Regions from separate parts of the Pseudomonas sp. S2_A02 genome, predicted to be linked through region 1. Evidence: predicted binding sites of a transcription regulator. Region 1 holds the regulator's gene; each other region holds the start of a gene.
What was found. The regulator FliA, encoded in region 1, starts transcription of late flagellar genes. The targets are predictions, from matches to a motif close to CTAAAGTTTNNNNNNNNNNNGCCGNTAA.
Positions count from the first base shown of each region.

Region 2: a site for FliA is predicted at 4,273-4,300, ahead of AB4O41_RS02700 (methyl-accepting chemotaxis protein). Genes of this name have one in related genera too.
Region 3: a site for FliA is predicted at 3,767-3,794, ahead of AB4O41_RS22120 (chemotaxis protein CheW). Genes of this name have one in related genera too.
Region 4: a site for FliA is predicted at 4,453-4,480, ahead of flgM (flagellar biosynthesis anti-sigma factor FlgM). Genes of this name have one in related genera too.

Region 1 is NZ_CP162776.1:1,912,452-1,919,832, reverse strand. It holds gene flhA (flagellar biosynthesis protein FlhA) at 1-1,936, shown strand, start outside; gene flhF (flagellar biosynthesis protein FlhF) at 1,948-3,273, shown strand; gene fleN (flagellar synthesis regulator FleN) at 3,391-4,221, shown strand; gene fliA (RNA polymerase sigma factor FliA) at 4,218-4,958, shown strand; gene AB4O41_RS08735 (chemotaxis response regulator CheY) at 5,126-5,497, shown strand; gene AB4O41_RS08730 (protein phosphatase CheZ) at 5,528-6,316, shown strand; partial or broken gene AB4O41_RS08725 (chemotaxis protein CheA) at 6,370-7,381, shown strand, end outside.
Region 2 is NZ_CP162776.1:635,979-643,359, forward strand. It holds gene AB4O41_RS02670 (alpha/beta hydrolase family protein) at 1-694, opposite strand, end outside; gene AB4O41_RS02675 (FMN-dependent NADH-azoreductase) at 864-1,475, opposite strand; gene AB4O41_RS02680 (LysR substrate-binding domain-containing protein) at 1,606-2,514, shown strand; partial or broken gene AB4O41_RS02685 (MmcQ/YjbR family DNA-binding protein) at 2,511-2,869, shown strand; gene AB4O41_RS02690 (DUF1294 domain-containing protein) at 2,876-3,307, opposite strand; gene AB4O41_RS02695 (undecaprenyl-diphosphate phosphatase) at 3,304-4,134, opposite strand; gene AB4O41_RS02700 (methyl-accepting chemotaxis protein) at 4,428-6,062, shown strand; gene pnuC (nicotinamide riboside transporter PnuC) at 6,276-6,839, shown strand; gene AB4O41_RS02710 (AAA family ATPase) at 6,836-7,360, shown strand.
Region 3 is NZ_CP162776.1:4,815,831-4,823,211, forward strand. It holds gene AB4O41_RS22095 (ClpXP protease specificity-enhancing factor) at 1-367, shown strand, start outside; gene AB4O41_RS22100 (hypothetical protein) at 596-853, shown strand; gene AB4O41_RS22105 (YkgJ family cysteine cluster protein) at 1,009-1,758, opposite strand; gene AB4O41_RS22110 (hypothetical protein) at 1,842-2,168, opposite strand; gene AB4O41_RS22115 (GNAT family N-acetyltransferase) at 2,313-2,771, opposite strand; gene AB4O41_RS22120 (chemotaxis protein CheW) at 2,799-3,701, opposite strand; gene norR (nitric oxide reductase transcriptional regulator NorR) at 3,934-5,487, opposite strand; gene hmpA (NO-inducible flavohemoprotein) at 5,634-6,815, shown strand; gene AB4O41_RS22135 (ABC transporter substrate-binding protein) at 7,048-7,381, shown strand, end outside.
Region 4 is NZ_CP162776.1:2,079,601-2,086,981, forward strand. It holds gene flgD (flagellar hook assembly protein FlgD) at 1-452, opposite strand, end outside; gene flgC (flagellar basal body rod protein FlgC) at 468-911, opposite strand; gene flgB (flagellar basal body rod protein FlgB) at 915-1,322, opposite strand; gene cheR (protein-glutamate O-methyltransferase CheR) at 1,690-2,517, opposite strand; gene AB4O41_RS09515 (chemotaxis protein CheV) at 2,564-3,496, opposite strand; gene flgA (flagellar basal body P-ring formation chaperone FlgA) at 3,577-4,338, shown strand; gene flgM (flagellar biosynthesis anti-sigma factor FlgM) at 4,517-4,843, shown strand; gene AB4O41_RS09530 (flagella synthesis protein FlgN) at 4,891-5,358, shown strand; gene AB4O41_RS09535 (flagellar brake protein) at 5,447-6,193, shown strand; gene AB4O41_RS09540 (MFS transporter) at 6,258-7,381, opposite strand, start outside.

The DNA.
Region 1 (7,381 bases):
CCTGCGACCGCTGGATTTTGCGGTGTTCCCGACCATTCTGCTGGTGGCGACGTTGCTGCGACTGGCGCTGAACGTGGCCTCGACGCGGGTGGTGATGCTTCACGGTCAGGATGGCCATGCCGCCGCCGGTAAGGTGATCCAGGCCTTCGGTGAAGTGGTGATCGGCGGTAACTACGTGGTCGGTATCGTGGTCTTTGCGATTTTGATGATCATCAACTTCGTCGTGGTGACCAAGGGTGCCGGGCGGATTTCCGAGGTGAGCGCGCGCTTCACCCTCGACGCGATGCCCGGCAAACAGATGGCGATCGACGCCGACTTGAACGCCGGCCTGATCGATCAGAACCAGGCGAAACTGCGCCGGATGGAAGTGGCTCAGGAAGCTGAGTTCTACGGTTCGATGGACGGTGCCAGCAAGTTCGTGCGCGGTGACGCCATCGCCGGCCTGCTGATTCTGTTCATCAACCTGATCGGCGGCATGGCGGTCGGTATCTTCCAGCACGGCATGAGCTTTGGTGATGCCGGCAAGGTTTATGCGCTGTTGACCATCGGTGACGGTTTGGTGGCGCAATTGCCATCACTGCTGTTGTCGACTGCCGCTGCGATCATGGTGACCCGTGCTTCCGGCTCGGAAGACATGGGCAAGCAGATCAATCGTCAGATGTTCGCCTCGCCGAAAGCCCTTGCAGTGGCCGCTGGCTTGATGGCGGTGATGGGTCTGGTGCCGGGCATGCCGCACTTCTCCTTTCTGAGCATGGCAGCCCTGGCGGCCGGCGGCGCTTACCTGTTTTGGAAGAAGCAGAACGCGGTCAAGGTTCAGGCGCTGCAAGAGGTCAAGCGTCAGCAGGAACTGCTGCCATCGCCGGCCCGTGCTCAGGAAACCAAAGAGCTTGGCTGGGATGACGTGACCCCGATCGACATGATCGGCCTGGAAGTCGGCTACCGCCTGATCCCGCTGGTGGATCGCAACCAGGGGGGTCAGTTGCTGGCACGGATCAAGGGTGTGCGTAAAAAGCTCTCCCAGGACCTGGGCTTCCTGATGCCGACCGTGCATATCCGTGACAACCTCGACCTGGCGCCCAGCGCCTATCGCCTGACCCTGATGGGAGTGATCCTGGCCGAGGCCGAGATTTACCCGGACCGCGAGCTGGCGATCAACCCGGGGCAGGTCTACGGCACGCTCAACGGCATCACCGCCAAAGATCCGGCTTTTGGTCTGGAGGCGGTCTGGATCGAAATCAGCCAGCGTGCCCAAGCACAATCCCTCGGCTACACCGTGGTCGATGCCAGTACGGTAGTGGCGACCCACTTGAACCAGATTCTGTACAAGCACTCCAGCGAGCTGATCGGACACGAAGAAGTCCAGCAACTCATGCAATTGCTGGCCAAAAGCTCACCGAAACTGGCTGAAGAGCTGGTGCCGGGGGTGGTTTCGCTGTCGCAACTGCTCAAGGTCTTGCAGGCATTGCTCGCCGAACAAGTGCCGGTACGGGACATTCGCAGCATCGCCGAAGCCATCGCGAACAACGCCGCCAAGAGTCAAGATACTGCCGCTTTGGTGGCCGCGGTGCGCGTCGGCGTATCTCGTGCAATCGTGCAAAGCATTGTAGGCACTGAGTCGGAGCTGCCTGTGATCACCTTGGAACCAAGGTTGGAACAAATATTGCTCAATAGTCTTCAGAAGGCAGGACAAGGCTCGGAAGAGGGTGTTCTGCTGGAGCCAAGCATGGCAGAGAAACTGCAGCGCTCGTTGATCGAAGCGGCGCAGCGTCAGGAAATGCAAGGTCAACCGGTGATTCTGCTGGTGGCCGGTCCGGTTCGCGCGATGCTCTCGCGATTCGGCCGACTGGCAGTCCCGGGTTTGCATGTGTTGGCTTACCAGGAAATCCCTGACAACAAGCAAGTGACCATCGTTGCGACAGTAGGGCCCAACGGCTGAGGTAGTGGTTTATGCAAGTTAAGCGTTTTTTCGCCGCCGATATGCGTCAGGCCATGAAACTGGTTCGTGATGAGCTGGGCGCCGACGCCGCCATCATTGGCAATCGCCGGATCGCTGGCGGTGTCGAGCTGACGGCTGCCCTGGATTACAAACTGTCGGCGCTGGCCCCGCGTGTTCCAAACATGGAACTCGAGGACGAGCTGCGCAAGACCCAGTCGCGGATCGTCACCGCCCAGGCCGAACTGAGCCTGCGTGGCGATGGCGAGAGCGACAAAGCCACCAATCGCCAGTTGTTCGCCGGCCTGCCGTTGACCGCCGCCGAGCCACTGATCGAGCCAACGCTGGCCGAGCCTCGGCGTCCGGCACCCGCGCCTGCCGCAGCGACCGGTGTCGACCCGCGTGCGTTCGACTCGATGCGTTTCGAGCTCAACAGCCTGCGTGAACTGATGGAAGTGCAACTCGGCTCGCTGGCCTGGAATCAGCTACAAGGCAGCCGTCCGGCCCAGGCCAACCTCTGGCGACGCCTGCAACGCATCGGCCTGTCCGGCCCGTTGTCGCGCGATCTGCTGGCACTGATTACCGACATTGAAGAACCACGTCAGGCTTGGCGCATGTTGCTCGCGCACCTGGCGCGGATGATTGCCACCCCGGAAGTCGAGCCCTTGGAAGAGGGCGGTGTAATTGCGATGGTCGGCCCGGCTGGCATGGGCAAGACCACCACGCTGGCCAAGCTCGCGGCCCGTTATGTGCTCAAGTACGGCGCGCAGAACATCGCGCTGGTGAGCATGGACAGCTATCGCATCGGTGCTCAGGAACAGCTCAAGACCCTGGGCCGCATCCTCAACGTGTCGGTCACCCACGTCGATCCGGGCCAATCGCTGGTGCAGGCGCTGGAACCCTTGCTGCGCAAACGCGTGGTGCTGATCGATACCGCCGGCCTGCAGGCCAGCGATCCGGCACTGCGCATGCAGCTTGAAAGCCTGGCCGGACGAGGGATCAAATCAAAAAACTATCTGGTCTTGGCAACCACTAGCCAAAAACAGGTTCTAACCGCCGCTTATCATAGTTACAAGCGTTGCGGGCTAGCTGGCTGCATCCTGACTAAACTGGATGAAACGGCAAGCCTGGGTGAGGTGTTGAGCCTGGCCATCAGTCATGAATTGCCGGTGGCTTACCTGACCGATGGCCCGCGGATCCCGGATGATTTGCATCTGCCGCGTCGTCATCAGTTGGTCAGCCGCGCCGTTAGCGTGCAAATGCAGGAAGAACCCAGCGAAGAAGCCATGGCTGATATGTTCGCTGACCTCTACCACAGTCCGACCAAGCGGGTTGGCTGAGGTATTAATGAACAGTTTTTGTACCTACATCGATGGTCTGCCAATGCATTGTTCAGTTAGTGAACGCGCAGCCAGTAATGTGGCCTCCGTCTAAGTAAGACAAGGTAAAGAAATAACATGGGCAGCATGCATCCCGTACAGGTGATCGCGGTGACCGGCGGCAAAGGTGGCGTCGGGAAGACTAACGTGTCAGTGAACTTGTCCCTGGCTCTAGCTGAGCTCGGCCGGCGCGTCATGCTGCTGGACGCCGATCTGGGGCTGGCGAATGTCGACGTCCTGCTGGGGCTGACACCCAAACGTACTTTGGCCGATGTGATCGAAGGCCGGTGTGAGCTGCGCGACGTGCTGCTGCAAGGGCCCGGCGGTATCCGCATCGTCCCGGCCGCGTCCGGCACCCAGAGCATGGTTCATCTGAGCCCGGCCCAGCATGCCGGCCTGATCCAGGCCTTCAGCGACATCGGCGACAACCTCGACGTATTGGTGATCGACACCGCTGCGGGCATTGGTGACTCGGTAGTCAGTTTCGTGCGCGCAGCCCAGGAAGTCTTGCTGGTGGTGTGCGACGAACCAACCTCCATTACCGACGCCTACGCGCTGATCAAACTGCTGAACCGCGACTACGGCATGAATCGTTTCCGCGTCCTGGCCAACATGGCGCAGAGCCCGCAGGAGGGCCGCAACCTGTTCGCCAAGTTGACCAAGGTCACCGATCGTTTTCTTGACGTCGCCTTGCAATACGTTGGCGCGGTGCCTTACGACGAAAGCGTGCGCAAGGCCGTGCAGAAGCAGCGTGCCGTCTACGAAGCCTTTCCCCGTTCCAAGTGCGCTCTGGCATTCAAGGCCATTGCGCAGAAGGTCGATACCTGGCCGCTGCCGGCCAACCCGCGTGGGCATCTGGAATTTTTCGTCGAGCGCCTCGTGCAACAAACGGCAGGACCCGTCCTATGACAGCCAGTGGTTACAACCTCTACAAGAAGTCGGCACGTGACGCGCAGTACGAACTAATCGAGCGTTACGCGCCACTGGTCAAACGCATTGCCTACCATTTGCTGGCGCGTTTGCCGGCCAGTGTCCAGGTCGAAGACCTGATCCAGGCCGGCATGATCGGCCTGCTTGAAGTATCAACCAAATACGACGCCAGCAAAGGCGCGAGTTTCGAGACGTACGCGGGCATTCGAATCCGCGGCGCGATGCTCGATGAAGTGCGCAAGGGGGACTGGGCGCCACGTTCGGTTCACCGCAATACCCGCATGGTCAGCGACGCGATTCGCTCGATTGAAGCTAAAACCGGCCGTGACGCTAAAGATCACGAAGTTGCGGCCGAACTCCAATTGAGTCTCGACGATTATTACGGGATTTTGAACGACACCCTCGGCAGCCGGTTATTCAGTTTCGACGATCTGTTGCAGGACGGCGAACACGAAGGGCTGCATGAGGATGGCGCCAGTGCTCATCTCGAGCCGTCACGCGATCTGGAAGATGAACGCTTCCAGGCGGCGCTGGCGGACGCGATTGCCAATTTGCCGGAGCGTGAGCGACTGGTGTTGGCGCTGTACTACGACGAAGAGTTGAATCTCAAGGAAATCGGTGAGGTCCTGGGGGTCAGCGAATCGCGGGTCAGCCAGTTACACAGCCAGTGCGCGGCCCGTTTGCGGGGGCGTTTGGGGGAGTGGCGAGCGCGCTGAAGGCAGTGTGGGGACACTGCGAATGGAGCAGGTGTGGTGTTGAACCGCACCGGTTTCGATCTGTTGTGCTCCAGACAGTCATTGAGTGCTTTGCCGGATTGATTGAAATGGCGTGTCCAGGTGCTGGGCGCGTTTAAGACTGCTTGGAGGTCGAATTGAACAAGAACATGAAAATCCTCATCGTTGATGACTTCTCAACGATGCGGCGGATCATAAAAAACCTGTTGCGTGACCTTGGGTTCACCAACACGGTCGAGGCTGACGATGGCGTCACTGCCATTCCGGTTCTCAACAGCGGGGGCATCGACTTTCTGGTAACGGACTGGAATATGCCTGGCATGACCGGCATCGATCTGCTGCGTCACGTGCGCGCCGATGAAAAGCTCAAGCACCTGCCGGTGCTGATGGTGACCGCTGAAGCCAAGCGCGAGCAAATCATCGAAGCCGCTCAGGCGGGTGTGAACGGCTATGTGGTCAAGCCATTCACGGCTCAAGCGTTGAAAGACAAGATTGAAAAGATCTTCGAACGCATCGGTTGATGTGCAAAGCCAGTCCGTCACGGGGGAGCTATGGAGCAAAACGAATCTTCACAGGGCGATTTCGAATCGACCCTGAAAAAACACGCGGTCGAACTGGTCGAGAGCCTTGAAAAAGGCAGGTTCGGCGACGCTGTGCAACTGATCCATGAGCTCAACCAGACCCGTGACCGCGGCCTGTATCAGGAAGTGGGCAAGCTCACCCGCGAGCTGCATAGCGCGATCGTCAATTTCCAGATTGATCCGCACATGCCGCAAGCCGAGGAAGTGTCTCAGATCACCGATGCCACTGAGCGCCTGGGTTATGTGGTCAAGCTGACCGAGGCTGCGGCCAACCGCACCATGGACCTGGTGGAAAACGCCACACCGTTGATCAACGGCCTGAGCGATGAAGCTCAGGCGCTGAGCACGGATTGGGGGAGGTTCATGCGTCGCGAAGTCGGGGCTGAAGAGTTCCGCGAACTGGCCCGGCGCGTCGACGGTTTCCTGACACGCAGCAGTGAAGACAACCGCGTCGTGTCGAGCAACCTCAACGACATTCTGCTGGCCCAGGATTACCAGGACCTCACCGGTCAGGTGATCAAACGCGTGACCCAGTTGGTCACCGAAGTTGAAAGCAACCTGCTCAAGCTCGTGCTCATGGCCAGCCAGGTAGACCGCTTTGCGGGTATCGAACATGACCGTGAAGCGATGCTGGCTGAAAAAGATCCACAAAAACATCTCTCTCAGGGTGAAGGTCCGCAGATTCATGCCGATAAAAGAGAAGACGTTGTGTCCGGTCAGGACGATGTGGACGATTTGTTATCCAGCCTAGGATTTTAGAGTTTTAGCATTTTAGGTTTTTTAGGTTTTTAGACCTCAGGAGCACCCCCTTAATGAGCTTCGGCGCCGATGAAGAGATCCTTCAGGATTTCCTGGTTGAGGCCGGCGAGATTCTAGAGCAACTGTCCGAACAGCTGGTCGAGCTTGAAAGCCGACCGGATGATGCGGATTTGCTCAATGCAATTTTTCGCGGTTTTCACACTGTAAAAGGGGGCGCCGGCTTCCTCCAGCTCAATGAGCTGGTGGAGTGCTGTCACATCGCCGAGAACGTGTTCGACATCCTGCGCAAGGGTGAACGACGCGTCGACTCGGAACTGATGGACGTGGTTCTCGAAGCACTGGACGCGGTGAACGGCATGTTCAGCGAAGTCCGCGAACGCAGCCCAATCACGGCTGCCACACCTGAATTGCTGGCTGCTCTGGCCCGCCTGGCCGAGCCGCAAACCGCCGATGAAGCGGCACTTGTCGCTGAAGTGGTGCAAGAGCCGGCCGCTGAAAGTGAATCCGGCGACATTACCGATAACGAATTCGAACAACTGCTGGACTCGCTGAATGCCGTCAAGGCTCAGGCCGAGGCGCCTGTGGTTGCTCCGCCTGCCGCCGATACGGCGACCAGCGACGAAATCACCGATGCCGAGTTCGAGTCGTTGCTCGATCAATTGCACGGCAAAGGCCAGTTCGCCGCCGATGCAGTGGTCGCTGCGCCCGCAGCATCGGCTGTCCCGAAAGCGGCAGGCGACAGCTCCGACATCACCGATGACGAGTTCGAAGCACTGCTCGATCAGCTGCACGGCAAAGGCAACTTTGCGGTCGATGCGCTGGAATCGGCAATTGCTTCGGCTCCGGCCCGGCTGCGCCAACCGCTAAAGCGGCCGGCGGTGATCTGATCTCCGATCATGAGTTCGAATCGCTGCTCGACGAATTGCACGGTAAAGGCAAGTTCACTGAAGTGGGCGCCGGTTCTGCTGCTTCGGCGGTCGCAACCCCAGTCGTCAAGGCTGCGGCGCCGGCACCTGTCGCCAAAGCGCCTGAGCCAAAAGCCCAAGCGCCCAAGCCTGCTGCCGC
Region 2 (7,381 bases), 1.3 Mb from region 1:
GCGGCGCCATCAGCAGCAAGGCATGCACACGCGGGTCCGCCACTGGCTGCAAGTCATCACGATCGATGATCAGTTCGCCTTGAGTGTTGCAGGCATCGTGATCATCCGGGCGCTCCAGGCAATAGCGGCGCAGACGATTCAGATCCGGGGTGGCACCGGACAGGATCAACGCGGTCTCACCGCCCGCCGAATAGCCAATCACCCCAACCTGCTCGGCATTGACGAAGGGCGCGAGCATCCGGTCGCCGAGTGTCGCGGTAATGGCTTCGGAAATCTGGATCGGCCGCCCATAAAGGTTGCTCAAGGTGCCGAGGCGGCTATGGTCTTTGGAGTTGTCGCCGGGATGGATCACCGCCACCACCACAAAACCCTTGCGTGCCAATGAGGTGGCGAGGTCGTGCAGGGCCAGTGGGGTTCCGGTGTTGCCGTGGGACAGCATCAGCATCGGGAAACGTCCGATGGCGACTTTGGTGTCTTCACCGGCTTCGACCGAGTAGCCCTCGAGCGTACTGGAATGTTCCTTTTCACTGGACGGGTAAAAGGCGATGGCACGCATGGGCTGCAAGTCCAGCGGATCAAGGAAGGTCATCTCATGGAAACCGACGCTCCAGTGAGGATGCGGCGCAGGCATTGCATGCACTGAATTCAGGCTGCCCAGCAGACAAATCAGTAGCGTTGCACAAAGACGCACCATGGGATGCCCCACCTTATTACCTGACCGCAGATGTTAACCCTCGACTGCATAACCTGGGCCAGAGACTGATAACCGCCAGAAACAAAAAACTCCGTACCTGGCCATCACGATGACCAGAATACAGAGTTTCAGGGGTATTGCCCGAGCTGTTTACGACTTTACGCAAGCCTTACGCGGCAGCGAACAATTGCTCGTTGATGTGCGCCTGAGCGTCGCTCATGGCTTTGCTGCGCACTTCATCACCGTAGGACAGGCCATGGGCGCGGACGAACTCGATGTCGGTGATGCCGAGGAAGCCGAACAGCACTTTCAAATAATCTTCGTGCGCAACACCGGTCGCTTGACCGGCGTGCAGACCACCGGCAGTCGACACGATGACTACTTTCTTGCCGCCGCACAGGCCTTCAGGGCCGGCTTCGGTGTAGCGGAAGGTCTGACCGGCCACGGCGATGCGGTCGATCCAGGCCTTGAGTTGGGTCGGGATGGTGAAGTTGTACATCGGCGCGGCAATCACGACAGCATCGGCGGCGATGAATTCGGCCAGGGCCTGCGCGCTCAGATCGGCTTCGTGCTGTTGCGCGGCGTTGCGCAGTTCAGCGGCTGTGCCGGCGGCAACCAGGGTGGTGGCGGAAAAATGGCTGATGGCATCGGCGGCCAGGTCGCGGTAAGTCACCACAACGCCAGGCTCGGCGGCTTGCCAGGTTTTGACGACTTCGCCACTCAGCTGACGGGAAGCCGAGTTGTCACCCAGAATGCTCGAATCAATATGCAGTAATTTCATGTGGGATCTCCAAGGTGAGGATCGCCACCCGGCGATCTGATGGAGACAATCCTACCGACGAAACCAATAGATGATTAGTCGGCAACAATGCGATAGTTTGTCCCACTGATAGAACAGTCGAGCTTAAACCATGCAAGATCTCAACGACCTCTACTACTTTGCCAAGGTGGTCGAAGCCGGTGGTTTCGCAGCGGCCGGGCGTTTGTTGGGGATTCCCAAGTCGCGGTTGTCGCGACGCATCGCCGAGCTGGAAGAACGCCTGGGCGCGCGTCTGCTGCAACGCACCACCCGCCAACTCAACCTGACCGCCGTGGGCGAGCGTTACTTGCGCCATTGTCAGGCGATGCTGCTGGAAGCAGAGATGGCCGACGAAGCAGTGGCCAGCATGTCCAGTGAACCCCGAGGGCGCCTACGAGTGTCCTGTCCCGTCGGATTGGCCCACGAAATTCTGCCAGGAGTGATCAGTAACTTCCTGGAGAAATTCCCTCAGGTTCAGCTGGAGATGATGTTGCTCAACCGTCGGGTTGACCTGATCAACGAGGGCATCGATGTCGCCTTGAGAGTGCGGGACTTGGGTGATGAAGATCCATTACTGGTCACCCGTCGTTTACGCCAGGCCCAAATGGCGATGGTTGCCAGCCCCGCATTTTTGCTCGGCCGTGAAATCAATCATCCCGAAGACCTGAAAAACCTGTCCGTGCTCGGCGCGCTGGAAGCCGATCGCATGGTGCACATCCGCATGCTTGATCAAACAGGTAAAAGCTATGATCTGAGCCTGGAAGCGCGATTGGGGATCGACGATTTCATCGTCCGCAAAGCCTGCACCCTCAGCGGCCAGGGTTTTACCATGCTGCCCATGATGCATTGCGAGCAGGAGCTGAAAAACGGCGAGCTGGTGCAACTGTTACCCGACTGGTCATTGCCGGGCGGCTGGCTGCAAGCCGTCTACCCTCATCGACGCGGGGTGATGCCGGCCGTGCGCGCCTGGATCGACCATCTGATCGAATCATTCAATGCTTGTGGGGACAGACTGTTATGAAAGCGGGACTAATGAGCGAAGAGGACGTCGCGCAATACTGCCTGGCACTGCCCGGTGCGCGGGAGGACTACAAATGGGGGGCGTGAGGGTGTTTTCGATTGCCGGGAACAAGATGTTCGCCTTGCAGAACCTGCGGGGGCAGTCCCTGGCCTTCAAGGTCGACAAGGACCTGTTCCTGGGTCATTGCGACCGGCCGGGTATTCACCCGGCGCCGTATCTGGCCCGGGCCCAGTGGATCATCATGGATACGCCCTACCCGCTGGGCGCCAAAGAGCTGCAAGGCTTGCTGCAACGTTCTCACCAACTAGTGGTGAGCAAGTTGCCCAAGCGCACGCAGGTCGGCTTGCTGCTTTAAAGTGCTTTAAAGCAATGCAAACAGGTTAGCGCCCAGAAACAGCTGATCGATCCAGAACACCTGATGCATCAGCACGATGAGCCAGAACACCAACTGAAACGAGACTTTGCGGGTCTTGTGCCGAAACGCTTGCTGGGCCAGCAAGGCACCTGGCCAACCACCCGCCAGCTCCACCGCGTGCAACACGTTCTCCGGCGTGCGCCAACTGTCAGCGCGGGCCTTGTGCTTGTCGCTCCAGTACAGGAAAAACGCCAGCACGCTGACGATGCCGTAGGCCGCCAGGGGAATCACCGACACCCCGTGCAGCCACAGCGACATCGAGCCAAACAACGGCGCTGCGCACAGCACAGCGAACACCAGCAGTTTCAGCCGCAGGTTCTGAATGGCGCCCCCAGACTTGCGTCCGGGGTTGTTGTTGCGCGCGCTGGAATCGTTCATGGCTTGACTGCTGTCCAGTCGACCCAGCCGAATTGCCAAGTGGCCAGGATTACCAGACCGAACGCAATGCGATACCAGGCGAACGCCGCGTAACTGTGGCTGGCGATGAATTTGAGCAAGCCCCGAACGGCGATCATCGCAAAGATAAACGCAGTGACGAAGCCAATGGCGAACACCGGAAAATCAGCCGGCACAAACAGGTTGCGGTATTTGTAGCCCGAGTACACCGCCGCGCCGACCATGGTTGGCATGGCGAGGAAGAACGAGAACTCGGTGGCCGTCTTGCGCGACAACCCGAACAGCAAACCGCCAATGATCGTCGAGCCAGAACGCGAGGTCCCGGGGATCATCGCCAGGCACTGGGCGAAGCCGACTTTCAGGGCATCTTTCCAGGTGATGTCGTCGACACGTTCAGCATGCACTTCATGTTGACGGCGTTCAGCCCACAACATGACGATCCCGCCCACGACCAATGCGGTGGCCACGGTAATCGGGTTGAACAGATACTCGTGAATCAAGTCGGCGAAAATTACCCCCAATACCACGGCCGGCAGGAAGGCAATCAACAGGTTCGCGGTAAAGCGTCGAGCGCTGGGCTGTGTCGGCAAACCGATGACCACGTCGAAGATCTTGCGGCGAAACTCCCAGACCACCGCCAGGATTGCCCCGAGCTGAATGATGATATTGAAGGCCATGGCCCGCTCGCCTCCAAAGTTGAGCAAGTCCGCCACAATGATCTGGTGCCCGGTACTGGAAATGGGCAAGAACTCCGTCAACCCTTCTACAACGCCTAAAATCAATGCCTGAAAGGCCGTCCAAAGATCCATCAATCCCCCAAGAAGCAATGCCCCCAGGCATGCCCCGTTAATATTTTTAAGCATTCAATTGCGATTAGCGTAGCTGACATCCCGCGCGCATAAAGATCCCCACAAAACCGTAAAAATTCCGTGAAAAACAAACTGGAACTCAGGTTTTTTCGCGCGGGGCCGAAATCCTATCAGACACGCCCTGTTTTCGCTGCCGCGTAATAGGACCTGAGTCGAATAGGCCCCATCTGCAAAGTGTGGTTGGATGCTGGCGATCATTTATTACAAGAACAAAAAACCGGAGTAACAGCGTTATGAACAGCTTGCGCAGTGTATCGATCAGCCGACGCTTGTGGCTCATATTGATCGTGGCCGTAGTGATGCTATCGACGTTGGGCGTGCTGATGCTCAAGCAAATTCACGACGACCTTTATCATGCCAAGGCTCAGAAAACCCAGCATGTGGTGCAGACCGCCAGTGGCATCCTCACTTACTACCACAGCCTGGAAACCGCCGGCACCCTCACCCGCGACGCCGCGCAAAAGCAGGCACTGACCGCCGTGCGCGGTTTGCGCTATGACCAAAATGACTATTTCTGGATCAATGATCTGACGCCCGTCATGGTCATGCACCCGACCAATCCGAAACTCGAAGGCCAGAACCTCTCGACGATCCGCGACCCGGATGGTTTCGCGCTGTTCAACGAGATGGTCGCCATCGCCAAGGCCAAGGGTGCCGGCATGGTCGATTACCGCTGGCCGAAACCAGGCGCCAGCGCGCCGGTGGAAAAAACCTCCTACGTCAAACTGTTCGAGCCTTGGGGTTGGGTGATCGGTTCGGGCGTATACATCGATGACATGCAGGCCGAGTTTTATGCTCAAGTCTGGAAGGCCTCATTCGTGGGCCTGGTGATTGCCCTGATCATGGCGTTGCTGGTGATCATGATTGCCCGCAGCATCGTGCGCCCATTGCAGGAAACCGTGAACGCCATGGCCAACATCGCCAGCGGTGAAAGCGACCTGACCCGCAGCCTCGATACCCACGGCCAGGACGAAGTCACGCAACTGGCTCGGCACTTCAACGCCTTTACCGCCAAACTGCGCCTGGTGATCAGTCAGCTGCAAACCTCCGCCAGCGCGCTGGGTCAGTCTTCCAGCGAACTGGGCAACGATGCCGCGCAAGCCCAGCAACGCAGCCAACAGCAATCCCAACAAATGGAACTGGTGGCGACCGCGATCAACGAAGTGACCTACGGCGTGCAGGATGTGGCCAAAAACGCCGAACACGCGGCCAGCGAAATGCGCAATGCCGAGTCTCAGGCGCAACAGGGGCAGGTCAATATCGACGGCAGCCTGCAGCAGATCGACAAGCTGTCTTCGACCATTGATCAAGCCGTCGAAGTGATTCGTACGCTGGCCAACGAAAGCACGCAAATCGGCAGCGTTCTGGAAGTGATCCGCTCCATCGCCGAGCAAACCAACCTGCTGGCCCTCAACGCCGCCATCGAAGCCGCCCGGGCCGGCGAGCAAGGTCGCGGGTTTGCGGTGGTCGCCGATGAAGTGCGCCTGCTGGCCCAGCGCACCCAAAAGTCGACGGCGGAAATCCAGTCGATGATCGAACGCCTGCAAAGCCATTCCGAAGCGGCGGTCAAGGTGATTGGCGACAGCAGCCGTGCGTCGCAACTGACCATCGAGCAGGCCGGCCTGGCGGGCGCCAGCCTGAATGCCATCGGCCAGGCCTTGCGCAACCTCAACGGGTTGAACGCTTCGATTGCCAGTGCGACCTTGCAGCAGGCCCACGTGGTGGAAGACATCAATCAGAACGTCACCCAGGCAGCCGGGTTGTCCCACAGCACGGCACTGGCGGCCGAACAATCGAGCGTGGCCAGCGTTCACCTCAAGGAACTGAGCGAGCAGCTGAACGGGTTGCTGAAGCAGTTTCGGGTGTAACTCTTTTCTATACCCAACGCGCCCCCCTGTAGGAGCGAGGCTTGCCCGCGAAGGCGGTGTGTCAGGCGACATCAATATTGACTGTGCCGCCGCCTTCGCAGGCAAGCCTCGCTCCTACAGGGATTGCGCTTCCCCGATTCCCCAGTACAAGCCCATTTCCCACAATCCGGGTACAATTCGCCCCCCGCTTTTTTACGACACCAAGGAACCTCCATGTCCGGGCTTGAACTGTTTGCTGCCGCCCTCGGCGTGATTGCCGTCTGGTTGACGGTCAAACAGAACCCTTGGTGCTGGCCGATCGGCCTGGTCATGGTGCTGCTGTATAGCTGGATTTTTTTTGAGGTGAAGCTGTATTCGGACATGCTGCTGCAAGTGATCTACGCCGCGTTGCAGCTCTATGGCTGGTGGCAGTGGACTCAGGGGACCGCGACTCATGGCAAGCGGCAGGTCAGCCTGCTCGATGGAAAATCCATCACGCTCGGTCTGGTCGTGGGCGCAGCTGGCAGTTTGCTGCTGGGCGCCGCGATGGCCCACTGGACCGATGCCGCCCAGCCTTGGCTCGATGCAGCGTTGACCGGTTTCAGCCTGGTGGCGCAGTTATGGATGGCGCAAAAACGTCTGCAATGCTGGCCGCTGTGGATCGCGCTGGACATCATCTTTGTTGGTCTCTTCATCTATAAAGCGCTGTACCTGACCGCCGGCCTCTATGGGGTATTCGCATTGCTGGCGGTGCACGGCTGGCGGACATGGCGCACCGACCCGGCATTGCGCACATGAAAGTGCTGGTACTCACGGGGCCTGAATCCAGCGGCAAGAGCTGGTTGGCCGCCGAACTGCAACAGCAATTCGGTGGCGAGCTGGTGGGCGAATACGTGCGCTGGTTCATTGAACAGGAGGCACGAGACACGTGCCTGGCCGATATCCCCGACATCGCTCGCGGTCAGTTGCAGTGGGAGGACGACGCCCGCGCCCTCGGGCCGCCGTTGCTGATTCTCGACACTCACTTGCTGAGTAACATGCTCTGGAGCCAGACGCTGTTTGGCGATTGCCCGGCCTGGCTCGAGCAGGCGCTGCTGGCTCGGCACTATGACTTGCACTTACTGCTGTCGCCCGAACAGGTCGTCTGGACTGATGACGGTCAGCGTTGTCAGCCCGAGCTGGATGAACGCCGGGCTTTTTTCAACGCGACTCAGGCATGGCTGGCGCAACATCGGCAGCCGGTTCAAGTGCTTCAGGGCGATTGGGCTGAACGCCGGCTTCAGGCAATACAAACCGTCGCGTTACTGCTCGAGCGCTGACCGTCCCTATTTGGGCCAATA
Region 3 (7,381 bases), 2.9 Mb from region 1:
TGTGGACAACGATTGCACCCCGCACATGCTGGTCAATTCCGAGTATCCGTCGGTGCAGGTGCCTCAGGGTTTTGCCAGTGACGGACAGATTGTCCTGAACGTTTCCCCGGCAGCCGTGCGTCATCTGCACATGGATAACGAGGCAGTCAGCTTCGAAGGGCGCTTCGGTGGCGTGCCACATACCCTGTACGTGCCTATCGCATCGATCCTGGGCATTTACGCTCGGGAGAACGGTCAGGGCATGGTGTTCGATATGGAATCGCCTCTGGAAGACGAGGAAGAGATCGAGCCGGATGATGATGTTCCGCCACCCGACAGCGAGCCGCCGCGTCCCAGCGGTCGACCGAGTTTGAAGGTGGTGAAGTAATAAAAAAGGCGATCCGAATGGATCGCTTTTTTTATGTGCGCCCGGTGGATCTGTGTCGTATACGGAATCCATGAGCGACGATGAACCACTGTGCCGGCGAAGACGGCAGGTCAGTCAGCGCAAAACCCAACTGAGCAACTGCAGCTTGCGGCTCCCGACACAGGTATACTGCCGCCTTTCGTGGCTCGCCTACCGGGCCCGACTCTTTGAGCATCACCCGGAGCTTTCATGACTTCCCCGACACAACCGCCGGTTGGCGACGCTTTGAGCGACGACCAGGCAGACCTGCCAGACAGCGTCGACTCCAGCGCAGACAGCGAAACCAAAGCGGCGATCCCGGCGTTCAAGTTCCCGTTTAAACCGGGTGATTTGGCCGCTGCGAAGAATGCCAGCCAGCCTTGGTACAAGAATGGCGCGAAGAATGGCCATACCAAGACCCCGGGGGCAGCGCCTCCTGGCACTCGTCGTTCGATGGGTAAGCGCTGAGTTTTTACCTCTGCGGTGCCTGATCTGCCGTCATCGGGAGCAGGCTCGCTCCCACAGTGGATTCTCGTCGTACACATTACCTGTGTCCCATGAAGATCAAAGGTGGGAGCGAGCCTGCTCGCGATGGGGCCATTAAATACAACACATCCTCTGGCTCACGCCGCCCGCAACGAAATAAACGCATAGTTCAGCAGTACTTCAGTCGCCACCTGCGCCCCGGCCGCCAACACTTGCCCGGCAATATCATCGCCTGACACATGAAAGATCCATTCACCGCCCGACTCTGTCAGCGGCTGCTTCGCCACCTGATCAATGACCATGGCAAACGCAGTCATGTCCGGCAAATAGGCAGTAAATCCATCACCCTTCAGCGCGGTCGTCCGAATCCCCAGTAACGCGCAAATCGCATCCTTGGTCTGAATCTCATCGCGATCGGCCTGACGGGAGCGCTGGATCAATCCCACCAGTTCCTGATCCACCAGTTCACCACCGATGATCAAATCCGGCCCTGTTTCCCACGACTCGGACGGGCATTCCTTTATCGCCGGGTTGAGCGGGATGTGTGGATTGATTTCCATCGGGTAGATGCGACACACCAGCGGTCGGCGTTCGTAGATGCGGCAGAGGTTGTCTTCGTCAAGATTCCGGCAGGGACCGACGTTGTAGGCGGCGAAGGTGATCGCCACGTGCGCCTCGCAAGCACCACTTCGAACTACCACCGAACGGCGTTGGGCATGTTCGCGTTGCTGCATGGGCAGGCCCAGGCCATTGGCGAGGAAGGCCTCCACCAGCACGATCACCTGACCGCCATCGGCCGCCCACATCCGGGCTTCGGCCAGTGTCAGGGGCACGTGGTGGTCGTTGCAGCATTTGCCACAACCTACGCAGGAAAACGTTGTATTCATTGAACGGCCAGTCACCTGTGGGGGCATGAAATGGCGACAAAAAGCCACCGCAAAGGCCTGTGCCGAAGCAAGTTATGCGCCATTTACTGCGCTTTTGCTGTTGGGCGGATGGAGTCCCATTCGGTCACGTAGGCGGTTTTGCTTTTCTTGTTGTAGAGGCACAGCTCGGTGCCTTGCTGGCCTTTCATGTGTTTTTGCGGGTACTGGCCTTGCAGCAGGAGCGCGGTATAGCCGACTCGATCGTCGAACTGTGCGGCGGTGCCGACGGGTTTGGCATTCTTCAGGCCGCTGGTTTTGGTGCAACTGTCGAGCACGGCTTTGTCGTAGGTGGCCCAGGCGTCGGGGCTGGAGGCATAGGCTTGGGTGGCGAGGGTGGTGACGCAGAGAAAGGTCAGGGTTGTGGCTTTCATGGTTGGGCATCCTTGGCGTGTAGTGGCCGAGGTCGGAGTATGCCTGATGGTTTTGGGTGGTTGTGCGGGCCTCTTCGCGGGCAGCCACGCTCCCACAGGGATCACCTGAGTCTGTGGGAGCGAGGCTAGCCCGCGAAAGCGGTGTCAGGTTGGAACCGGCTCCCGGCGGACCACATACATCCCCGCACTTTCATACAATCGCTGTGCCCGAAGGTTGTTTTCCAAGACCTTCAAATCCACAAAACCTTCGCGGCGTTGCTGAAACACATTGAAAGCATTTAGCAGCAACGCACGGCCAAGTCCAAGGCCTTGAGCGCGCGGATGCACTACCAGGCTCTTGATGTAAGCGCTGGTCCAGCATTGGGCGACGCCAACGATTCCTTCGGCGTCGAACGCGATGAAGCACAGGGTCGGATCGTATTCAGGATCGGTTTCGAAACGCTGCTGCCAGACTTCCAGCGCCGGAACGCGACCGCTACCTTCCCGATAGCCCAGTTCCATCAAGTGATGAACGGCTTCGGCAAGTTCAGGGCGGTACTGGGTCAACTCAATGCCATTTGGCCAAGTGAAAGGCGGCACAGCCTCAGCCAGGTTGCGCCGCATCAGAAAACAAAAAAACTCAGCCACAACTCAGTGACCTTGTTCGGCGATGGCCCTGGCCGCCACGATCAGGCATTTGGTCAGTTCCGGCGAGGAGAATTTGGTCAGCACCGCGTTGGCCCCGGCCAGTCGGGCCTTCTCGCTGTTCATCGCGCTGTCCAGCGACGTATGCAGCAACACATAGAGGTGCGAGAAGTCCGGCGTCTCGCGCAATGTGCGGGTGAGGGCATAGCCGTCCATTTCCGACATTTCGATGTCCGAGACGATCAGGTTGATCTGCTGGGCGGTGCCTTGCAGATCCAGCAGGCAGTCGATGGCTTCCCTGGCGCTGCGAGCGGTGTGGCATTGCAGGCCGAGGTTGCGCAGGGTGTGCACCGATTGTTGCAGGGCGACCTGGCTGTCATCGACCACCAGAATCCGCGCGTTGCCGAGTACTTCGGCGTCTTCCATGCTCAGTTCGGTCGGGGCCGTTTCGATCTGCGCCGGAGCAATGCCGTGGATGACCTTTTCGATGTCCAGCACTTGCACCAGCGTGCCGTCGACCGAGGTCACGCCAGTGATGTACGAACGCACACCGCCGGAGCCGAAGGGCGGTGGACGGATGTCGGTGGTCAGGCAATGGACGATCTTGCTCACCGCCTGAACGTGCAGGCCCTGCTTGGAGCGGCTGACGTCGGTGACGATCAGGCAGCCACCGTTCGGGTCTTCCAGCGGTCGCTCGCCGATGGCGCGGCTCAGGTCGATCACTGACAACGAGGCGCCGCGCAGGGTGGCGATGCCTTTGACGTGGGGGTGCGACTCCGGCAGCTTGGTCAGCGGCGGGCAGGGAATGATTTCGCTGACTTTCAGCAGGTTGATCGCCATCAGCTTGCCGCTGCGCAAGGTAAACAGCAGAAGCGAAAGTGAATCTGCGCGGGCTTTGTTGGAGGACATAAAAACCTTCTGTGGAAAAAGGTGATGGGCGATTGAGAAGATCGCCAACAACTATCGATGCCGGGTTATCGACTTGTCGGGGGCAGGCTTTAGCAATTTGGGTGAATGGCAGGACCCCATCGTCGGAACGCCGCCCGGAGCCGGCTCGCTCCCACAATGGATTTTCGCCGAACACAATATGTGTGTCTCATAAAGATCAAATGTGGGGGCGAGCCTGCTCGCGATGAGGCCGTCACTTCATTCCAAGGCGCTTGGCCATTCGTCCAAGGTTCGCTCGATCCAGACCCAGTTCCCGCGCCGCGCTGGCCCAGTTGTTCTGGTGCCGTTCCAGGCAAGCGCTGATCAGTTGGCGCTGATAATGCTCGGTGGCTTCACGCAAATCCCCTGAAACCAACACAGCCGCCGGCGCAGCATCCACCGATTCTGGCGCGGGTTCAACGCTGCCATTGGGCAAGTCCAGATCTGCCGCGCTCAAACTGAGAATCTTCGGCCGTTGCTTGCAGTTACCCAACGCCTTCAAGGCACTGCGACCAATCAAATGCTCCAACTCCCGCACGTTCCCCGGCCAGTCATACGTCAACAATGCCGCTTGCGCATCGCTGGTCAGGCGCAGGCTGTTGAGGCCCATGCGTGAGCGGTTTTGTTCCAGGAAATAGCCGCTGAGCAATAGCACATCCCGACCGCGATCGCGCAGTGCGGGCACCAGCAGCGGGTAAACGCTGAGGCGATGATAGAAGTCGGCACGGTAGCGACCGCTGCGCACTTCTTCGGCCAGGTCGCGGTTGGTCGCTGCAATCAATCGCACGTCGACCTGATGTTCCTTGTCCGAGCCCAGGCGCTGCAGTTGACCGCTTTGTAACACCCTCAATAATTTGGCCTGCACCGTCAGCGACAGTTCGCCCACTTCATCGAGAAATAATGTGCCGCCGTTGGCCAGTTCGAACTTGCCGCGCCGATCATTCGTCGCGCCGGTGAAAGCACCGCGCACATGGCCAAACAATTCGCTCTCCACCAGCGTGTCTGGCAGGGCGGCGCAATTGAGGCTGATGATCGGTTTGTCGGCCCGTGGGGACGCCGCGTGGATGGCTTGGGCCACCAGCTCTTTGCCGACTCCGGTTTCGCCGGTGATCAGCACCGTCAGGTCGCTGCCGCCCACCAGGCTGATCTCTTCCACCAGTCGTTTGTAAGTCTTGCTCTGGCCGATCATTTCGCGGCTCTGCTGGCTGCTGGCCTGACGGTAAACCTCGGCGCGCTGATGTTCGTCTTCGACGCGATTGGCCAGCCGTTCGATGCGCTCGGCGGCGTTGACCGTGGCGGCGGCGAGGCTGGCGAAGGCTTGCAGGGCGTCCAGTTCGATCGGTTCGAAACGTTCAGGGTCGAGCGCGTCGAGGGTCAGCAAACCCCACGGACGCTCATCGATAAACAACGGGCAGCCCATGCAGTCGTGGACTTCCAGGTGATCGTGAAGACCATCGACCAAACCGTCATAAGGATCGGGCAAATCGCTGTCGGCGGCGAATCGAGTCGGTCCGGGACTGCTGAGCAGCGCTTCGAACCGCGGGTGTTCGCTGATCTTGAAACGTCGCCCGAGGGTGTCGGTGCTCAATCCATCCACCGCCAGCGGCACCAGCCATTCGCCGTCGAGTCGCAGCAGGGCCGCGGCGTCGCAAGGGAGTAGAGCGCGCATGGCTTCGAGCAGGCGTCGGTAACGCTCGCCTTCGGGCAATTCGCGGGACAGGTCGGAGACCAGGGGCAGCAGGGTCGTGAGCAATAGTTTTGCAGTCATAATGACTCCGTGTAGTCGGTATGACTATAAAGTGTTGTGTGTCGATATGACTACTGTGTTTTTAACTATATGATTTATAAGGTTTTAATTGTTGGCATGGAAACTGATATGTAAAGGCTATTCATATAAAGCCCAGGGTTGCTCTTATGCTTAGCGTTCAAGACCGTGCCATCGTCAAGTCCACCGTGCCATTGTTGGAAAGCGGCGGCGAAGCGTTGATCACTCACTTCTACCGCATGATGCTCTCCGAATACCCGGAAGTCCGCCCACTGTTCAACCAGGCCCACCAAGCCAGCGGCGATCAACCTCGCGCCTTGGCCAACGGTGTATTGATGTATGCGCGGCACATCGACCAGCTCGATCAGTTGGGCGACTTGGTGGCCAAGATCATCAACAAGCACGTGGCCCTGCAAATCCTCCCGGAACATTACCCGATTGTGGGCAGCTGCCTGTTGCGAGCGATCTCCGAAGTGCTGGGCGAAGAGATTGCCACGCCTGAAGTGATGAGTGCCTGGGGCGCGGCCTATGGCCAATTGGCAGAGATCCTGATCGGCGCCGAAGCCAGCATCTACGACCAGAAAGCACAGGCGCCGGGCGGCTGGCGTGGTGGGCGGGAGTTCATCGTGGCGGCCAAGGTCGAGGAAAGCGCGGAAATCACCTCGTTCTACTTCGAACCGGCGGACAAGGGCCCGATTCTCGCGGCAGAGCCTGGCCAGTATATCGGCATGAAACTGATCCTCGATGGCGAAGAAATTCGACGTAACTATTCGTTGTCGGCGCTGGCCAACAAGGGCCAGTACCGCATCAGCGTCAAGCGTGAAACCGGCGGCCGCGCTTCCAACCATTTGCACGATCAACTGAATGTGGGCGCGAGCATTATGCTGTTCCCGCCAGCGGGCGATTTCACCCTGACCGCCAGCGACAAACCGCTGGTGCTGATCAGTGGTGGCGTCGGCATCACCCCGACGCTGGCGATGCTCGAAGCGGCGCTGGCGACCGAGCGGCCGGTGCACTTTATCCACTGCGCGCGCAACGGTAGCGTGCATGCTTTCCGTGACTGGATCGATGGCCTGGCCGAGCGTCATCCGCAGCTCAAGCGTTTTTATTGCTACGCCGAAGACGATGGCGTCAGCCCGGCGGCGGACAAGGTTGGACTGTTGAGCCAGGAGCAACTCGGCGAGTGGATGCCGGAACAGCGCGATGTGGATGCGTACTTCCTGGGGCCTAAAGGCTTCATGGCGGCGATCAAGCGTCACCTCAAGGCCTTGGGTGTGCCAGAGAAGCAGAGCCGTTACGAGTTCTTCGGGCCGGCTGCCGCGCTGGAATAACTGTCTGGGCGGTTCCTGAGGGCCGGGTCGGTGTTTCGCTTGTTTGCGAAACACCGACCCGGCCTTTTTTGCATTTGGCTAGCACCCGACCAGAGGCCGGATATAAGGCTGTCTGCCCGATTGACGGATAATACGTAAAAGTCCAGTATGGAATTATAAGTACAAAAAAGTGCTTCCCTGTTTCAGCTTCTTCTGTCTTGCCAAACCAACAACAACCCGCGAGAGAACGAATATGAAGAAATTCCCCCTCATCACCGGTCTGGCCTTGAGCCTGTTGGCGTGCAGTAGCCTGTTCGCCGCCGAGAAAAACCTGCGCATCGGCATCGAAGCGGCTTATCCACCGTTCGCGTCCAAAACCCAGGAAGGCAAAATAGTCGGTTTTGACTACGAGATCGGCAATGCCCTGTGCGCGCAGATGAAGGTCAAGTGTGAGTGGGTCGAAGGCGAGTTCGACGGTCTGATTCCTTCCCTGAAGGTGAAGAAAATCGACATGGCGCTATCGTCCATGACCATTAACGAAGACCGTAAGAAGTCGGTGGATTTCACTCACAAGTATTACTTCACCT
Region 4 (7,381 bases), 170 kb from region 1:
CTTTGACTGCCCAGGTCGAGGGTGCGGATGGTCGTGCCTGCAGAGTTGGTGATCTTGACGGTGGCGGCGGAAACCGATGTCGGTACCACGACGGTACCGTTGAGGCTCTTGGAGGTGTCAACCACCGTTTTGTCGGTCTGCGCGACGACCGAACGCCCCACCAGCGAAGAAGCCTGCAAGGCTTGCGATGAGTTGTAGTTGCCCGCAATACCGCTGACAGTGTCGTTCAGCGTGGTGATGCCTTCCAGGCTACTGAACTGGGCCAGCTGGGCCACGAACGCGCTGTTGTCCTGAGGATCGAGCGGGTTCTGGTTTTTCAGCTGAGTCACCAGCAATTGCAGGAACGCATCCTTGCCCAGCGTCTGGCCGCCGGTAGCGGCCGAGGTCAGGCTGTCTTTGGTGGTAGGGCTCTGGACCGAAGAGTTGGCCAGAACATCGCTGATAACGCTCATGTGAATCGCCCCTTATCACTGACCGAGGGTCAGGACCTTCTGCATCATGGTTTTGGCGGTGTTCATCATTTCGGCGTTGGTCTGGAACGAACGGCTCGCGGAAATCATGTCGGCCATTTCTTCGACGACATTGACGTTCGGGTAGTAGACGTAGCCCTTGGCATCGGCAGCCGGATGGTTCGGCTCGTAGCGCGCTTCAAGGTTGCTCTGGTCTTCGACCACGCCCAGTACTTGCACGCCTTGACCGGCCGCGTCCTGGTTCTGGAACAGCGAATCGCTGCCGCCGCTCTGGCCGCCCTGGAACATGGTGGCGAACACGGGGTGACGGGCACGGTAGGTCTGGTCGATGCTCGACGAGACGGTCTCGGCGTTGGCGATGTTCGAGGCCACGGTGTTCAGGCGCGTGGTCTGAGCACTCATGCCGCTACCGGCAATGTTGAAAACACTGGATAGAGACATGGATTACTCTCCGCGCAGGGCTGACACCAGCCCTTTGAATTTACTGTTGAGCAGGGTGAAGCTGGCCTGGAAGTTGACCGCGTTTTCCGCGTAGTTCGACTGTTCCAGTTGGGCGTCCACGGTGTTCTGGTCGATCGACGGTTGCATCGGTGTGCGATACATCAGCGACTCGTCGCCATTGCCCAGGCCTTCAGCTTCGATATGACGGCTGTTGGTCATGTTCAAGGCGAACTTGCCGTTTTTGGTTTTCTCGTTCTGCTCGGCGAGCACTTTCGAGAAATCCAGATCCCGAGCCTTGTAGTTCGGGGTATCGGCGTTGGCGATGTTGTTGGCCAGGACTTCGGCACGCTGAGCGCGGAAGCCCAAGGCTTGTTCGTGGATACCGAGCGCTTTATCGAAGCTGATGCTCATGTCGGGAAACCTTCGGGTGACCTGATTTTTCGTACGATGGGTATAGCAAGCGGCGTGCCAATTCAAAAAAGCCCGTAAACCGGGGCTTTGCGCGCGGTGGCAAGGCGGCAATGCCAGAAAAGCGGCAACCGATTTCCGCCGCCTGCCGCTTTTCTGCCGCTTATCACCAATCGCCAGAACAACAACTGACCCTGTGGGAGCGGGCTTGCCCGCGATAGCGTCGTATCAGTCGACATCAATGTAGTTTGTTACACCGCAATCGCGGGCAAGCCCGCTCCCACAGGGGGCGTGGTGATTTTGAGAGATAATTACAGGCATAAAAAAACGGGAGCCCCTGAGGACTCCCGTTTTTTGATGAAGCAACGAATCACTTCGCCTTGTAGATGATCCCCGGGCTGCACTGGACCATTTGATAATGATCCGGCAAACCATTCAGCGCTTCGGACGCGCCAAGGAACAGATAGCCGCCGGGCTTGAGCGTGCTGTGGATACGCAACAGGATGTCTTTCTTCACCTCGGCGGAGAAGTAGATCAGCACGTTGCGGCAAAACACGATGTCGAACTTGCCCAGGCTTGCATAGCTGTCGAGCAGGTTGAACGAACGAAATTCCACACGACTCTTGATCGGTGCCTTGATGGCCCAGCGCCCCGGCCCTTTCGGGTCGAAGTAACGCTGAAGGCGCTCGGGCGACAGACCGCGACCGATGGCCAGGCTGTCGTACTCGCCGGTTTTGCAGTTGGTCAGCATGGTGCCGGACAGATCCGTGGCAACGATCTGCACGCCCATCTTCAACTGGCCCATGTTGACCCGCTCGAACTCATCGATGGACATCGACAGCGAATACGGTTCCTGACCCGACGAACACGCCGCCGACCAGATCCGCAGGCGCTGGCCAGGGCTTGCCTTGATCGACTCAGGCAATACCTTGTTCTTCAAGACTTCAAACGGATAGGTGTCACGAAACCACAGGGTTTCGTTGGTGGTCATGGCATCCACCACCAGCTCGCGCAAACCGCTGCGCGGTTGGGTCTGGATGCGCTGAACCAATTCACCCAGCGATTTGATGCCCTGCTGTTCCATCAGTTTATTGAGACGGCTCGAGACCAGGTATTGCTTGTTCTCACCGAGCAAAATGCCACAGGCTTTTTCCAGGAAGACCCGGAACTGTTCGAAATCCAAATTACCCGTAGACAATGATGCGGCCTCTTAAATCGTGTTGACCGCCAGGGGCAAAGCGCCCCTAGCTGATATCTGCTGCTTTGATCCGGTCGACCACCCGGGATGCCAAGTCATCAGGACGGAACTTGGCCAGGAAGTCATCGGCACCGACTTTCTTGACCATCGCCTGATTGAACACACCCGACAACGAAGTGTGCAGGATGATATGAAGCTTTTGCATGCGTGGGTCGGCGCGGATCTCGGCTGTCAGGGTGTACCCGTCCATCTCCGGCATCTCGATGTCGGAGATCATCATCAGGAACTCGTCTTCCGGCTTCTTGCCTTCATCGACCAGCTTGCGCAGGTAATCCAGCGCTTGCCGACCGTCGTTCAACGCCACCACTTCGACGCCGATCGTTTGCAGACAACGCGTGACTTGCTTGCGCGCCACCGATGAATCATCGACCGTCAACACGCGTAAGGACAACGCCTTGTGCTGAGTCTCGACATCCACCACACCCACCGAAATCGCTTCCGGTGTCGGTGCCACTTCCGCCAGCACCTTCTCGACGTCGATGATTTCGACTAACTGATTGTCGACCCGAGTCACAGCCGTCAGGTAGTGATCGCGCCCGGTGCCCTTGGGTGGCGGATGAATCTCCTCCCAGTTCATGTTGACGATGCGCTCCACCGAGCGCACCAGGAAACCCTGGGTCTTGGTGTTGTACTCCGTGATGATCACGAAGGGATTGCTTTGATCTTTCAGCGCTCCGGAACCGGTCGCCATTGCCAGATCCAGAATCGGAATGGTCGCCCCCCGAATATTTGCCACACCGCACACGACAGGACTGGACTTGGGCATCAGGGTCAGCTTGGGGCATTGCAGCACCTCACGAACCTTGAATACGTTGATCCCATACAGCTGCTGGCCGTCGAGACGGAACAACAACAGCTCAAGGCGATTCTGCCCTACCAGTTGCGTGCGCTGGTTCACCGAATCCATTACACCAGCCATGCCAGACTCCTACACCAACGCTAAGTGTGTTGCGACGCACATTCATCACTAAACGGCACGGCGCTTGCTTTTTAACTCTTATGAACACAGAACCGACATTTTTTCGACGCCTGACATCAACCTGCCGCAGATTGCTCTGCGTGATGTCGGCCGTTTGCCTGTTCAACGCTGGCAGCCCTGCCCTTGCTGACGCGGTTACCTTGCCTGACATGCTTATCGGCGTCACTCAGGGCTTTCTTGAATTCACCGTAGAAGACTATCTGGCCACGAGTCAAACACAAGGGCGCTACGAGATCGAGGTCAACCAGCTCGATCCGCGCCTGCGCATGCCCATGTGCGACAAGGAATTGACAGCCACCCTCGAGAGCCCTGCCAGGCCTCTGGGCCGGGTCACGGTCAAGGTTCGCTGCGAGGGCGCCTCCCCCTGGACAGTCTTCGTACCCGCTCAAGTACGGCTGTTTCGCGACATCGTGACCACCACCCGCCCCCTCAAGCGCACAGGGATTATCGAACCTCAGGACGTGACCCTGCGCGAGCGTGATATCAGCTTGATAAATCAGGGTTTTCTGACCTCCGTGGATCAGGCGATCGGACAGAAACTTACCCGACCAATGGTCGCCGATCAGGTCATTACCCTGGTGCACCTCGAACAGGCGGAAGTCATTCGCAAGGGCGATCAGGTGGTGATTACCGCCCGCAGTGGTACGCTCAGTGTACGCATGCCGGGTGAAGCCCTGTCCAATGGCGGCATGAGCGAACAGATTCGCGTGAAAAACCTAAACTCCCAGCGGGTCATCAAGGCGCAAGTTACCGCGCCCGGTCAGGTGGAAGTTTCTATGTGAGCGGCCATGCAGGGACCTCTGTTCGTGAAAATATGGCGCGCTGCCTGGCTGTTCCCTAAACTGTGCCGCATGCGCAAGACACGCTGGCGCATGCAAGCTCATCGATAAATGGGCCTAAAGTTTTCCGGGGAAGAGCCGAAAACATGGCAAGCGTCCAAATACCCAGAGGTTTTTTGTCATGGTCATCGATTTCAGTCGTTTAAACAGCTCCTCGTCACTTACGGGCAGTACACGTACCAGCGCCGCGAAGGAAACCGCCGAAGCCGGCCAATCCGCGCCGCTGAATACCCCGGCCGAACAGGCCAGTACCACCAAAAGCGGGGAATCGGTACACCTCAGCAATGAGGCTCAACAGTTGCAGAAGGTCACTGACAAGCTGCGCGATCAGCCTGCAGTCGACAAAGCCCGCGTGGCCGAGTTGAAAGCAGCGATTGCCGATGGCAGCTATAAAGTCGACAGCAACCGTGTAGCCAGCAAACTGCTCAACTTCGAAGCCCAGCGCTAGGCCACGGCCCGCGCCGGCTTTTGGACGCTTAAAACCCAAGGCCAGCCATGCACGACACTAATTTACTGCAACTGATCATCGACGACTTTGCCCCGGCGCAACACCTGCTGGAGCTGCTGCAAACCGAGTCCCTCGCGCTGCATGGTCGCGACATGCCACTGCTCGAAGAGATTCTGGCGCAGAAACAGGCATTGATCATTTTGCTTGAGCAGCATGGCCGCAAGCGCAGTGAAATCCTCGCCAGCCTCAACCTGCCAACCAATCGCCAGGGCCTGGAGCAACTTGCCAGCCATTCGAGCATTGGCGACCAGTTGCTGGCACAGAGCGACGTGCTGACCGATCTCCTGGCCCAGTGTCAGGCCGCCAATGTCAACAATGGCCAGTCGATTCTGGTGCAGCAGGCCGCCACGGCCAACCAGCTGAAAATCCTCACCGGCGGCGAGCCGCCAGCGCTCTACGATGCCCGCGGTTCAACCTCCAAACTCGCAAAACCACGCCCGCTCAGTCAGGCTTGAGCCTTTCAATGAGCACGCTCTATCAAGACGCGAAACATGCTGGCAGAATGCTGGCTAGTAGTCATATTTGTCTGGAGATTGATACCCCGTGTCCAATGCCTTAAGCGCGGAAGATGCTCCGCAGCCACCCAAGGTGCTCACCACGCCCCTGGAAATCTCCGGCAATCTGCGTCAGCTGCAAGACAGCCATGACCCGCTGATCATCACGTTCCATGAGCGCAGCCAGCGCTTCCAGAGTTATCTGGTGGACATCGACCGTGACCGCAACATGATCGCCCTGGACGAAATGATCCCGCGCGACGGCGAACGCTATCTGCTGGCTGGCGAACCGTTCAAGGTCGAAGGCTTTCACGACGGTGTACGCATCGCCTGGGAAAGCAATGGCCCGCTGACCATCGACGAATCCGGCGATGGCCGCTGCTACCGTGGCGCGCTGCCCGATGAGGTGGTTTACCACCAACGCCGCAATGCTTTTCGAGCTGCGTTGAAGCTGGCACAACTGGTCAATGTCGAACTGGGGGGTGACAAACTCAAGTCGCCCATCAACGGCAAACTGCTGGACATCTCCGCCACCGGCTGCAAGTTGCGCTTCGAGGGCGATATCACCGCCAAGCTACAACTGGGCCAGGTCTATGACCGCTTCGTTGCCGCCCTGCCCTTCGGCAACATGACGGCACCGGTCGAGCTGCGTTACCTGCACTTCGAAGAAAAGATCAACACCACTTTTGCCGGCGTGCGTTTTCACAACATGAGCGGCCTGGTGCAGCGCCAAGTCGAGCGGTTCGTCTATCAGCTTCAGCGCGAAGCGCGGCGCTTCGACAAAGACGACTTCTGATACGTCGCTCCCATAAAAAAACGGGCAGCCCCTCGCGGTGACTGCCCGTTTTTTTATGCCTTGATCAAGGCCTTGCTTCGGTAAAACTTTGCTCGCGCCCCGCGTCAGGGTCTGACGATTCCGAATCTGTTGCAGCTTCGGTTTCCGGCTCGGCATCCGGATTGAAGTCAGCCTCAGGGTTGACCGGATTCTGCATCTGATCCTGCACCACCTGCTCATCGACTCGCGGGTCAAGGCAAGCGACCAGTGGTGAACTCGACATGCTGTCCGGCATGGCCACGTGATGCAGCGGAGCATCGTCCACCTGATGCAGGTTGGTAACCGCTTTCGGACGGATTCGCCAAACCAGCACCAACGCGAAAAAACTGAAGAAGGCATAGAGCATCTGACTGCCGAACAGCTTCATCAACACCCCGGCCACCAGCGGCCCGATACTCGCGCCGACACCGTAGGTCACCAGCAACATCGCCGTCAGCGACACCCGGCGATCCCCCTCGACATGGTCGTTGGAGAATGCCACCGCCAGCGGGTACAGGCAGAACTGCACCAGCGAACAGAAAAACCCGGCGATGAACAGCACCTCCAGCGGCACCTGTCGCATGATCGCCAAGGGCAACGCTGCCAGCGCCAGGCTGAACGCGAAGCAGCGGATCAACAGCGCCCGGTCATAGCGGTCCGACAGCCAACCCAACGGCCACTGCACCACCAGCCCTGCAAAAATGCAGCTACCCATGAACAGACCGACCTGTTCGGTCGACAACCCTTGCTGCGAGGCATACAGCGGCGCCAGACCGTAGAACGAACCGACGATCAAACCCGACCCCAACACCGTACTCAATGACTGCGGCACGCGCTTGATGAAGAACCGTGGTTCCATCGGCGCCGGGTGCAAAGGCGCCGGGTGAATCCGCCGTGTCAGGGCAACCGGCACAAGGCACAGGGCGAAACACAGCGCGACCAGCATCAGCAATTCCAGGCCCAGGCCCGGGTGCATGACCAGAATCAGCTGACCCAATACCAGCCCCAGGTACGAGGCGATCATGTAGCCGCTGAAGACCACTCCGCGCTTATTGGCTTCTGCCTGCTCATTGAGCCAGCTTTCGATCACCATGTATTGGCACATCATGCCCAGGCCGACGATCACCCGCAGGAACAGCCACGCGGGCAACCAGTCCACCAGGCCATGAC